2 regions of the Virgibacillus kimchii genome follow, and region 1 is predicted to be linked to the other one. Evidence: a T-box and tRNA genes for the amino acid it is inferred to sense, from the RefSeq annotation. Region 1 holds a T-box; the other holds one or more tRNA genes.
What was found. The T-box of region 1 lies ahead of glyQ (glycine--tRNA ligase subunit alpha). A T-box ahead of a tRNA ligase gene usually reads a tRNA of that ligase, here a tRNA-Gly.

Region 1 (4,430 bases):
AGCACGGATTGCTGAGCGGGAAGTAGATGAATCCAGCTGAAGCAATTTCGTCAATTCTTCTGTTATATGCACTACTCTTTGTACTTTATCATGGTAGGTCCCCAGTTTTTCCTGGAATACAACACGCTCTAATTTCGCTAAATAATAATCAAGCGAGTTCCTTTTGTCATCTTCATAGAAAAACTTGGCATCCTGCAATCTGGCACGAAGTACCTTTTCATTACCTTTCACCACTGTCTCAAGCTCATGATCATCTCCGTTTCGAACGCCAACGAATCGAGGAAGCAAATCCCCTGATGTTGATTTTACAGGAAAATAACGCTGATGTTCCTTCATTGAAGTAATTAACACTTCTGGTGGCAATGTCAAAAATGATTCATCATATTTGCCGGTAAAGACGGTAGGATATTCAACCAGATTTCTTACTTCAACCAATAAGCTTTCCTCGATTGGAACCTGAATATTATCTTTAGCTTCCAATTCTTTTATTTCTTTTACAATCCGCTGCTCCCGTTTTTTTGCATTTCCAATAACATAGTTGTCCAATAAAGCTGCTTCATATTCTTCTGGATTTGTTAAGGTGATTTTATCTCCTAAAAATCGGTGTCCGTAGGTAATGTTTCCTGAACGAACTCCGGCAATTTCAAAAGGGATAATCTTTTCCCCGTGTAAAGCAGCAATCCATCGGATCGGACGGGCATATCGTACGGATTCAGCACCCCAACGCATGTTTTTGCCGAATGTAAGGGAGAGTATGATATGTTTGAATTCGGGCAAAATAGTCGCTGTTTGTTCACCTTCAACATATTTTTTTACAAAAATATACGGTGTTCCTTTTACTTCTTTTATATAAATATCTTCAACTGTTTTTCCTTGTCCCCGGGTAAAGCCTTCTGCTGCTCTGGACCAATTGCCTTCAGCATTTTTTGCTATTTTTTCCGCAGGACCTTTAACTTCTTCTTCCAGAGAGGTCTGCTGATCACTCAGTCCGGTAATAATTACGCTCAGTCTTCTCGGGGTGGAAAAGGAATCAATCGATTCATACTTAATTCTTAATTCATCCAGCCAGTCTGCAGTTTTTTCCCGCAGTTCTTTCTCAGCCTGGTCGATAAATCTTGCAGGCAATTCTTCTAGTCCGATTTCAAATAAAACATCCTTAGCCACTAACATTCCCCTCCTCTTGCTTTAACATCGGAAATCCAAGCCTTTCCCTTTCTGTTACATATGCTTTGGCTATCTCTCTGGCAAGTGTTCTGACTCTTTTAATGTAACCAGTTCTTTCCGTCACGGAAATAACTCCTTTGGCATCAAGCAAATTAAAAACATGGGAACATTTCAGTACGTAATCATAGGAAGGGAACACAAGCCCCTTCTCCATCGTAGCTTTTGCTTCCTTTTCATAAGTGGAAAACAGGTTAAACAGCATATCAGTATTGGAAGTCTCAAAAGTATATTTGGAGTGTTCATATTCAGGCTGGTAAAATATATCGCCAACTGTTACACCATCGGTCCATTCCAAATCAAAAACATTTTCTTTGTCCTGAATATAGGAAGCAAGCCGTTCAATTCCATATGTCAATTCGACGGAAACAGGGTCGGCCTCCAGTCCCCCGATTTGTTGAAAGTAAGTAAATTGTGTAATTTCCATGCCGTCAAGCCATACTTCCCAACCCAAACCGGAAGCCCCCAATGTGGGGTTTTCCCAATTATCCTCCACAAAGCGAATATCGTGTTTTTTCGGATCAATCCCCAGCTGTATGAGGGAATTCAAATATAATTCCTGGATATTATCCGGGGATGGTTTCATAATAACCTGAAATTGATGGTGCTGATATAAACGGTTCGGGTTATCTCCGTACCTTCCATCGGCAGGTCTTCTTGATGGTTCCACATACGCCACATTCCAAGGTTCGGGTCCAAGGCTCCGCAGCAATGTCATCGGTGACATGGTGCCCGCTCCTTTTTCCACATCATAAGCCTGCATGATAATACAATTTTTTTCAGACCAATATTTCTGCAGGTTTAAGATCATTTCCTGTATATTCATCATCAAATCTCCCTTCAACTGCTAAATTTTTTCCTGCTAAGCTCTTTTTACAAAAACTGCGATGTAACTACTCGTTATTTACTAAGTCTCAGCAACACCTACCGTCTGTAATCACTTCGGGCGGACAGGTAGTGTATTTCCGGAGCGATAATCGATGCCCGAACAACATTTAAAGTTACGTCACATTTTCCTTCATCTCCGCTTTAAAAATAGCATCCAAACTCAAAAATCCCGTCCCTATGCCTTAACAAGACATAGGGACGGGATATCGACCCGCGGTTCCACCCTAATTGCTTCATTTCCAAGAAGCCACTTTATCACAAGTGCTCCGGAGCGCCTTTCCTTTTTGCTTTATTGTTCAGCTTTCACTGTCCTGAACTCGCTTTATACAGGGAACAAAAAGTACTCTTCTCCATCAGTGCCTATTCATTATATTATTCATATGTAGAATGGTACGACAATGAAAGACGATCTGTCAATCAAAACCTATTTATTTTAATAAATGAAGCTGGTTAATTACCTTTCGGGATTTAAGAAAGTAGCCACCGTATTGTTCATAATGAGCATCGATAATTTTTCGAAGCAGGTTGACATTCTCCTGTTTTACTGAGATGGTCCCTACTCGCTTTAATTCCACTTTACTAAATGTATACAATAATTTTGCAACAGCGGGGGATATTGAAAACGCATTTGGATCTAAACCCTCACACCCATTGCACAGTAATCCTGCTTCCCGCACGGAAAAAGAAGTAAGCCCTTTTATTCCGCCGCAATTAATGCAACTGTCAACGGTTGGTGCAAAGCCGCCTCTTTTAAATATTTTTAATTCATACATCATGATCGGAACAGCAGTATCTTCATTTGTTTCTATCCATCTCATCGTATCCAGAAGTTCTTCATACAGAAAACCGTCCGGACTTTGTGAATCAGTCAGTTTATCTGTTAATTCAACGATATACGCAGTAAATGCCGTCTTGACAATATCTTCACGCACCGCCCGAAAGGAATTGACCACTTCCCCTTGTTGAATGGTACTTAAACCGCTGTTCACATACATGTAAAATTGGCCCACGATGAATGGCTGTGTGACTGCTGCCATTCTGCTTTTAGGCTTTTTGGCTCCCCTTGCCAAGGCGGAGATTTTACCAAGTTTTTTGCTGAAAACTGTTACTATTTTATGTGATTCACCGTAATCATTGGATTTTATAATAACCCCTTCAATTTTTTCCAGCACTCAGCTTCCCCTTTCCATTTCCTCAGCAGAAAAGAAAGCATAAATCCTTCTTTCCTGCATATGTTTAACTAAAGCTTTCCCCATAGCAGCCTGTGAAAAGGCCACTTTTTCAATTGTATTGTCTATTATATCAAATCAGATTGACAAAGGAGCCGATTTTATATAAAGCTGACCAAGTACGTTATATTTTGCTGTCCACAGAATGGACCTCTTTATTTTCGGTTTCGGTTACCGCTTCTCTCCATGATGAATCGGATTCATTTTCAATTTGTTTCATGAGTAAATAAGTTTCAATGTTTCCCGTCTGACTAAATACTTTCCAGGTAAGATCAATCACAAGAAACCACACCTTTCTTCTTTAAAGTGTTTCCTTCTTATCGTTTCCCTCCGCGAAAAGTCCATGTGTATTAAAATTTTCCATGTTTAATATTCATCATCCCGAAAACCGTATTCCTGCAGCTGCTGCTGCCTGTTTCGCCAATCTTTCTTTACCTTCACCCACAGTTCCAGAAATACTTTTGTGCCTAATAGGTTTTCTATATCCTGACGGGCTTTTTTTCCTATACTTTTCAGCATGCTGCCTTGCTTTCCAATCAGGATGCCTTTTTGTGTCTTTCTTTCCGTAATAATCGTTGCTTGAATGAACAGGGTATCCGAATCCCTTTGTTCAATATGCTCGATGACAACCGCAATGGAATGGGGAATCTCTTCACGTGTTAACTCCAATACTTTTTCCCTTATCAGTTCTCCCATTAAAAATCTTTCCGGGTGATCCGTTACCTGGTCACTAGGGTAATATTGTGGACCTTCCGGGAAGTTCCTTTTTAAAATTTCCAGCAACCTGTTTATATTGTTGCCTTGCAATGCCGAGATTGGAATAATTTCCTGAAAATCATATTTGTCTTTATATTGATCGATTAATGGAAATAAATCATCCGGGTGAACCAAGTCAATTTTATTAATAAGCAGGTAAACCGGGCTGTTTACCTTTTGCAGTCTGTCCAATATATATTGGTCCCCCTTTCCATAGCCTTCCTCTGCGTTAATCATAAAAAGGATGGCATCAACCTCATTCAACGTATTCTCTGCCAAATTTACCATAAAGTCTCCAAGCTTATGTTTTGGCTTGTGAATACCGGGTGTGTCGAT
Region 2 (4,430 bases), 180 kb from region 1:
ATTGCGATGTTATTCAGGCTGATGGCGGAACAAGAACAGCTTCGATTACAGGTGCATTTGTTGCTGTAGTATTGGCTTTTGGTAAACTAATTGATGCCAAGACATTGAATAAAATGCCGGTAACTGATTTTTTAGCTGCCACTTCTGTAGGCGTATTACCGGACGGGTTGGAAATTTTGGATTTAAATTATGAAGAGGATGCAAAAGCACTGGTGGATATGAATGTGGTGATGACAGGTGCCGGAGAATTTGTGGAATTACAGGGTACGGGAGAAGAAGCTACATTTACGGTCGATCAGCTGAAAATGATGCTTAAACTTGCCAGTGATGGGCTGGAGGAAATATTTACTATCCAGAAAGATACATTGGGAGAACTGGCAGGGCGCATTGGAGAAACAAAGGAATAGGTGAACCGATGAAACAAATACTTATTGCCACAAAAAATACTGGAAAAGCAAAAGAATTTAAAGCATTCTTTTCCGGGTACGCTATAAAAGCACATTCTTTGCTTGATTTGGAAAAACAACTTCCAGACATAAAGGAAACCGGAAATACGTTTAAAGAAAATGCAAAGTTAAAAGCCGAGCAAATAGCTGATGTTTTGTCCATTCCGGTATTGGCGGATGATTCCGGCCTTATGATAGACCATCTGGACGGAAGACCGGGTATATATTCAGCGAGATATGCAGGAGAGAATAAAGATGATGAAGCGAATATGGATAAAGTATTGGATGAACTGAGAAGTGTATCGGAAAAGAATAGAACTGCCAAGTTTATTTGTGTGCTGGCAGTTGCTATTCCAGGAGGGAAAACCATTTTCAGAACAGGCTATTGTGAGGGAAACATTGCATTATCCAAAAAAGGTACCAATGGATTTGGCTATGATCCAATCTTTATTCCTGAAGGTTACCATGTAACCATGGCTGAGCTTTCTTCAGAAGAGAAAAATCAAATAAGTCACAGAAAAGATGCTATCAGGCAATTAGAAGATTGGATTCAAAATGAAATCATCAAAGAAAAAGGATAGGTTGTTTTATGCCAAAAGTTTTAATTTTGAGTGACAGTCATGGATTAACGGAGGAAATAACCAGAATAAAGGAGCGGCACCAGTTAAAACATATGATCCATTGCGGTGACTCGGAATTGGATATGGATGCAGAAGTATTAGATCACTTTCAAATAGTAGGCGGGAACTGCGATATGGATCCGGAATACCCGGATGAACAGGTGATTGTTATTGAGGGGATTCGTTTTTTGATCGTACACGGACATCTGCACCATGTCAAATCGGGTCTGCTGCCGCTTTCCTACCGGGCAAAAGAAGTTAATGCAGAAGTAGTGTGCTTCGGTCATACTCATATAGCGGGTGCAGAAATGATGGATGACCTATTGTTTATCAACCCGGGGAGTATTCGCATGCCAAGAAGAATAAGAGAAAAGACATATGCAGTGCTGGAATGGGACGTAACGAAGAAAATTTCTGTGACATTTTATACGCCGGATGGGGAGCAGGTCAGGGAGCTTTCCTATCATGCGCAATTATCATAGTCGTCTCTTTAAATGGTTAATATAAAAAATCAGTAAAAAAATCACAAACAAAATGTTTGTGATTTTTTTATGAGCGTCCCGAGCAGGATTCGAACCTGCGACCTACAGATTAGAAGTCTGTTGCTCTATCCAGCTGAGCTACCGGGACATATGATATGGAGCGGGTGAAGGGAATCGAACCCTCGTCATCAGCTTGGAAGGCTGAGGTTTTACCACTAAACTACACCCGCATGGTATATGATATATTCAATTATATTTACTGCCGCCCGTCATGCCCCTGTATCTTCTAGCATATTCAAGGATGTATCGTGCTTCGGGGCAACTTGCAGCTTATTCGGTGGGTGCATTGCTCGTGGCTGAGGTTTTACCACTAAACTACACCCGCATGGTGTAAGGATATATTCAATTAGATTTACTGCCGCCCGTCATGCCCCTGCATCTTCTAGCATATTCAAGGATGTATCGTGCTTCGGGGCAACTCGAAGCTTACTCGGTGGGTGCGTTGCTCGTGGCTGAGGTTTTACCACTAAACTACACCCGCATTGAACAAATGATTAAGTATGTAATTTTTACCGACAAAATTTATTATATGCATTACTAACTTATTTGTCAACATTAAATGTTAAATTTAACTTCAAACATCCTATGAAGTCGTACGGAAATTCCGCAATTACGGTATCGATTATACCATACGGTAAGGTGAAAAGCCCGGTACTATAAACCCCGGGCTTTAAGCACAGAGAATTTTTAATGAAGTACTCTTCTAATTGCCTCTTCATGTGCCTTTATCGTAAAATCAATGTCTATCCCACGATGAACAGTCGACATGGAATACCGGTTACCTGGTTTACAATAGATGCCGAGGTCGAGCAGTTCCAGATCAATCGCTTTTCGTAGTGGCGCATCTGCAAGTAACATATCCCGGTAATTCCGTATTGGTTGATCGGTCAACACGATATTAAATATGCTTCCCATCCCTATCGTTTGCATGGGGATTTGATAGGAGGCATATAGTTTTTCAAGCCTGGTCCGTAAAAGGTTTGTATGATTAATTAGGCTTTCCATTACTCCTTTTCCTTCAAGCAGTTCAATGGTTGCAAGCCCGGCAGCCAGCACGACTGGATGTCCATTATATGTGCCACTGTGGAACAGTACATCTGTCCTATCGCCCTGTTCACCTGCGGAAAAAATGTCACTCGACCCATTGGGTGCACTTGTCATCATTATTTCTTTCCTGCCGCCAACTGCGCCCACAGGATATCCGCCACCAAGCACTTTTCCAAGCGCCGTTAAATCGGGACACACATGATAAATCTGTTGAGCACCGCCAAGACTCGTTCTGAACCCTGTCTTCACTTCATCAAAAATTAATAATATACCAAGCTCCTTCGTTATTTCCCGCAGTCCTTTAATAAACTCGAACTCTGCCGGGATAAATCCGCTTTGCACCGGTTCAATAATAATGGCAGCAAGTTCATGGGCATGCTTCCGTAAAAGTGCCTTGCTTCCTTCTAAGTCGTTAAAAGGTAAAACCACAGTTTGCTCCAGCTCTTTTTTCATAATTCCTTTTGATTCCGGGACTGTATTTGGCGCCTGTTCCTCCCCGGCTTCTTCCAGATCCGGATTAATACTGACAAGTACTTGGTTATAACCACCGTGGTAATGGCCTTCAAACTTACCTATCTTTTCTTTGCCTGTGTAGGCGGATGCCATGCGAATAGCCAATAATGTTGCTTCCAATCCGGAATTGGTATAGCGGATCATGTCGATACCGGAATATAAGTTAACCAACTTTTCGGCGAGCGTAATTTCCAATTCATGTGGTGCTCCAAACACAGCTGTTCCTATCTGCTGTAAATGTTTATTTGCCGCTTGCATTACACTTTCATGGCCGTGACCGGTAATCAGGGCTCCGTAGCATAGTAAATAATCAATATAGTCATTTCCGTCCACATCAGTAATCTTACTGCCATTTGCATGTTTCATTACGATCGGATAAGGCTCATAATATTTGATGTTGGCAGAAACACCACCGGGAATTACATCAGATGCTCGTTTGAACATAGCAGCAGATTTGGACTTAGGACCATTTACCATCGATACTTCTGCGTTCATATTTATTGGCTCCTTACATATGATTTGGTATTAGTATATGCAAGAAATCAAATAAATGCAATATATATTTCATTATTTAACATAAATGAAATTTTTGTTTCTTTTTATTGTTCCTTCTTGTGTATAAAAACATCGTATCGATCCCAGATTTGCTCCAGTTTTTCCAGTCTTTCGTCTATTTCATCAACCATTTGTTTTCCAATATAGTTGATCAGTGTATTAATGAGACTTAACGGTGCTACAAATGAGTCGAGAATGGATGGAACTTTACTTTGGGTGAAGAGGGAAATAGTTGCAGTTCTGGTGACCGGAGATAAAAGCCCATCCGTAATCGCAATCACATTTGCTCCTTTTTCCTTTGCATGAGTAACAATTTCCACCGTGCTTTTTGTATAACGGGCGAAACTGATGCCGATAACGACATCCTTTTCGTTCAGGTTATACATTCGTTCAAAGGCCGATTCACTGGATTGCACCAGTTCGGCATTTCCAAAAATAATTTCCAAATAATAATGAAGAAAAACACCAAGGGAAACAGCACTGCGATTGGCTACGATGTAAATAGTTTCGGCATCCATCAAGTAATTGGCAGCCTTCTTAAAGTCTTCCGTATTCAAGTTTTCCATGGTGGACCGGATATTGGCTATATCGTTCTCGAATATTTCATCAATTCCGGATGATGTATCATGTACCGAGCGGGCCATTTTAAGGCGCTCCACCGTATTTAGCTGCTTTTCAATAGAGTCATACATAAATTGCTGAAGTTC

Region 2: it encodes a tRNA-Gly, which carries the amino acid that the T-box ahead of glyQ (glycine--tRNA ligase subunit alpha) is inferred to sense. The anticodon was not compared.

What each region holds. Positions count from the first base shown of each region.
Region 1 covers NZ_AP043951.1:1,081,858-1,086,287, forward strand. Annotated here, with positions in the region: gene glyS (glycine--tRNA ligase subunit beta) at 1-1,164, opposite strand, end outside; gene glyQ (glycine--tRNA ligase subunit alpha) at 1,157-2,047, opposite strand; T-box leader at 2,301-2,475, opposite strand; gene recO (DNA repair protein RecO) at 2,538-3,281, opposite strand; gene ACZ42C_RS05510 (YqzL family protein) at 3,463-3,618, opposite strand; gene era (GTPase Era) at 3,705-4,430, opposite strand, start outside.
Region 2 covers NZ_AP043951.1:1,266,788-1,271,217, reverse strand. Annotated here, with positions in the region: gene rph (ribonuclease PH) at 1-407, shown strand, start outside; gene ACZ42C_RS06530 (XTP/dITP diphosphatase) at 416-1,027, shown strand; gene ACZ42C_RS06525 (metallophosphoesterase family protein) at 1,036-1,548, shown strand; tRNA gene ACZ42C_RS06520 (tRNA-Arg) at 1,623-1,696, opposite strand; tRNA gene ACZ42C_RS06515 (tRNA-Gly) at 1,705-1,778, opposite strand; gene ACZ42C_RS06510 (aspartate aminotransferase family protein) at 2,296-3,663, opposite strand; gene ACZ42C_RS06505 (MurR/RpiR family transcriptional regulator) at 3,768-4,430, opposite strand, start outside.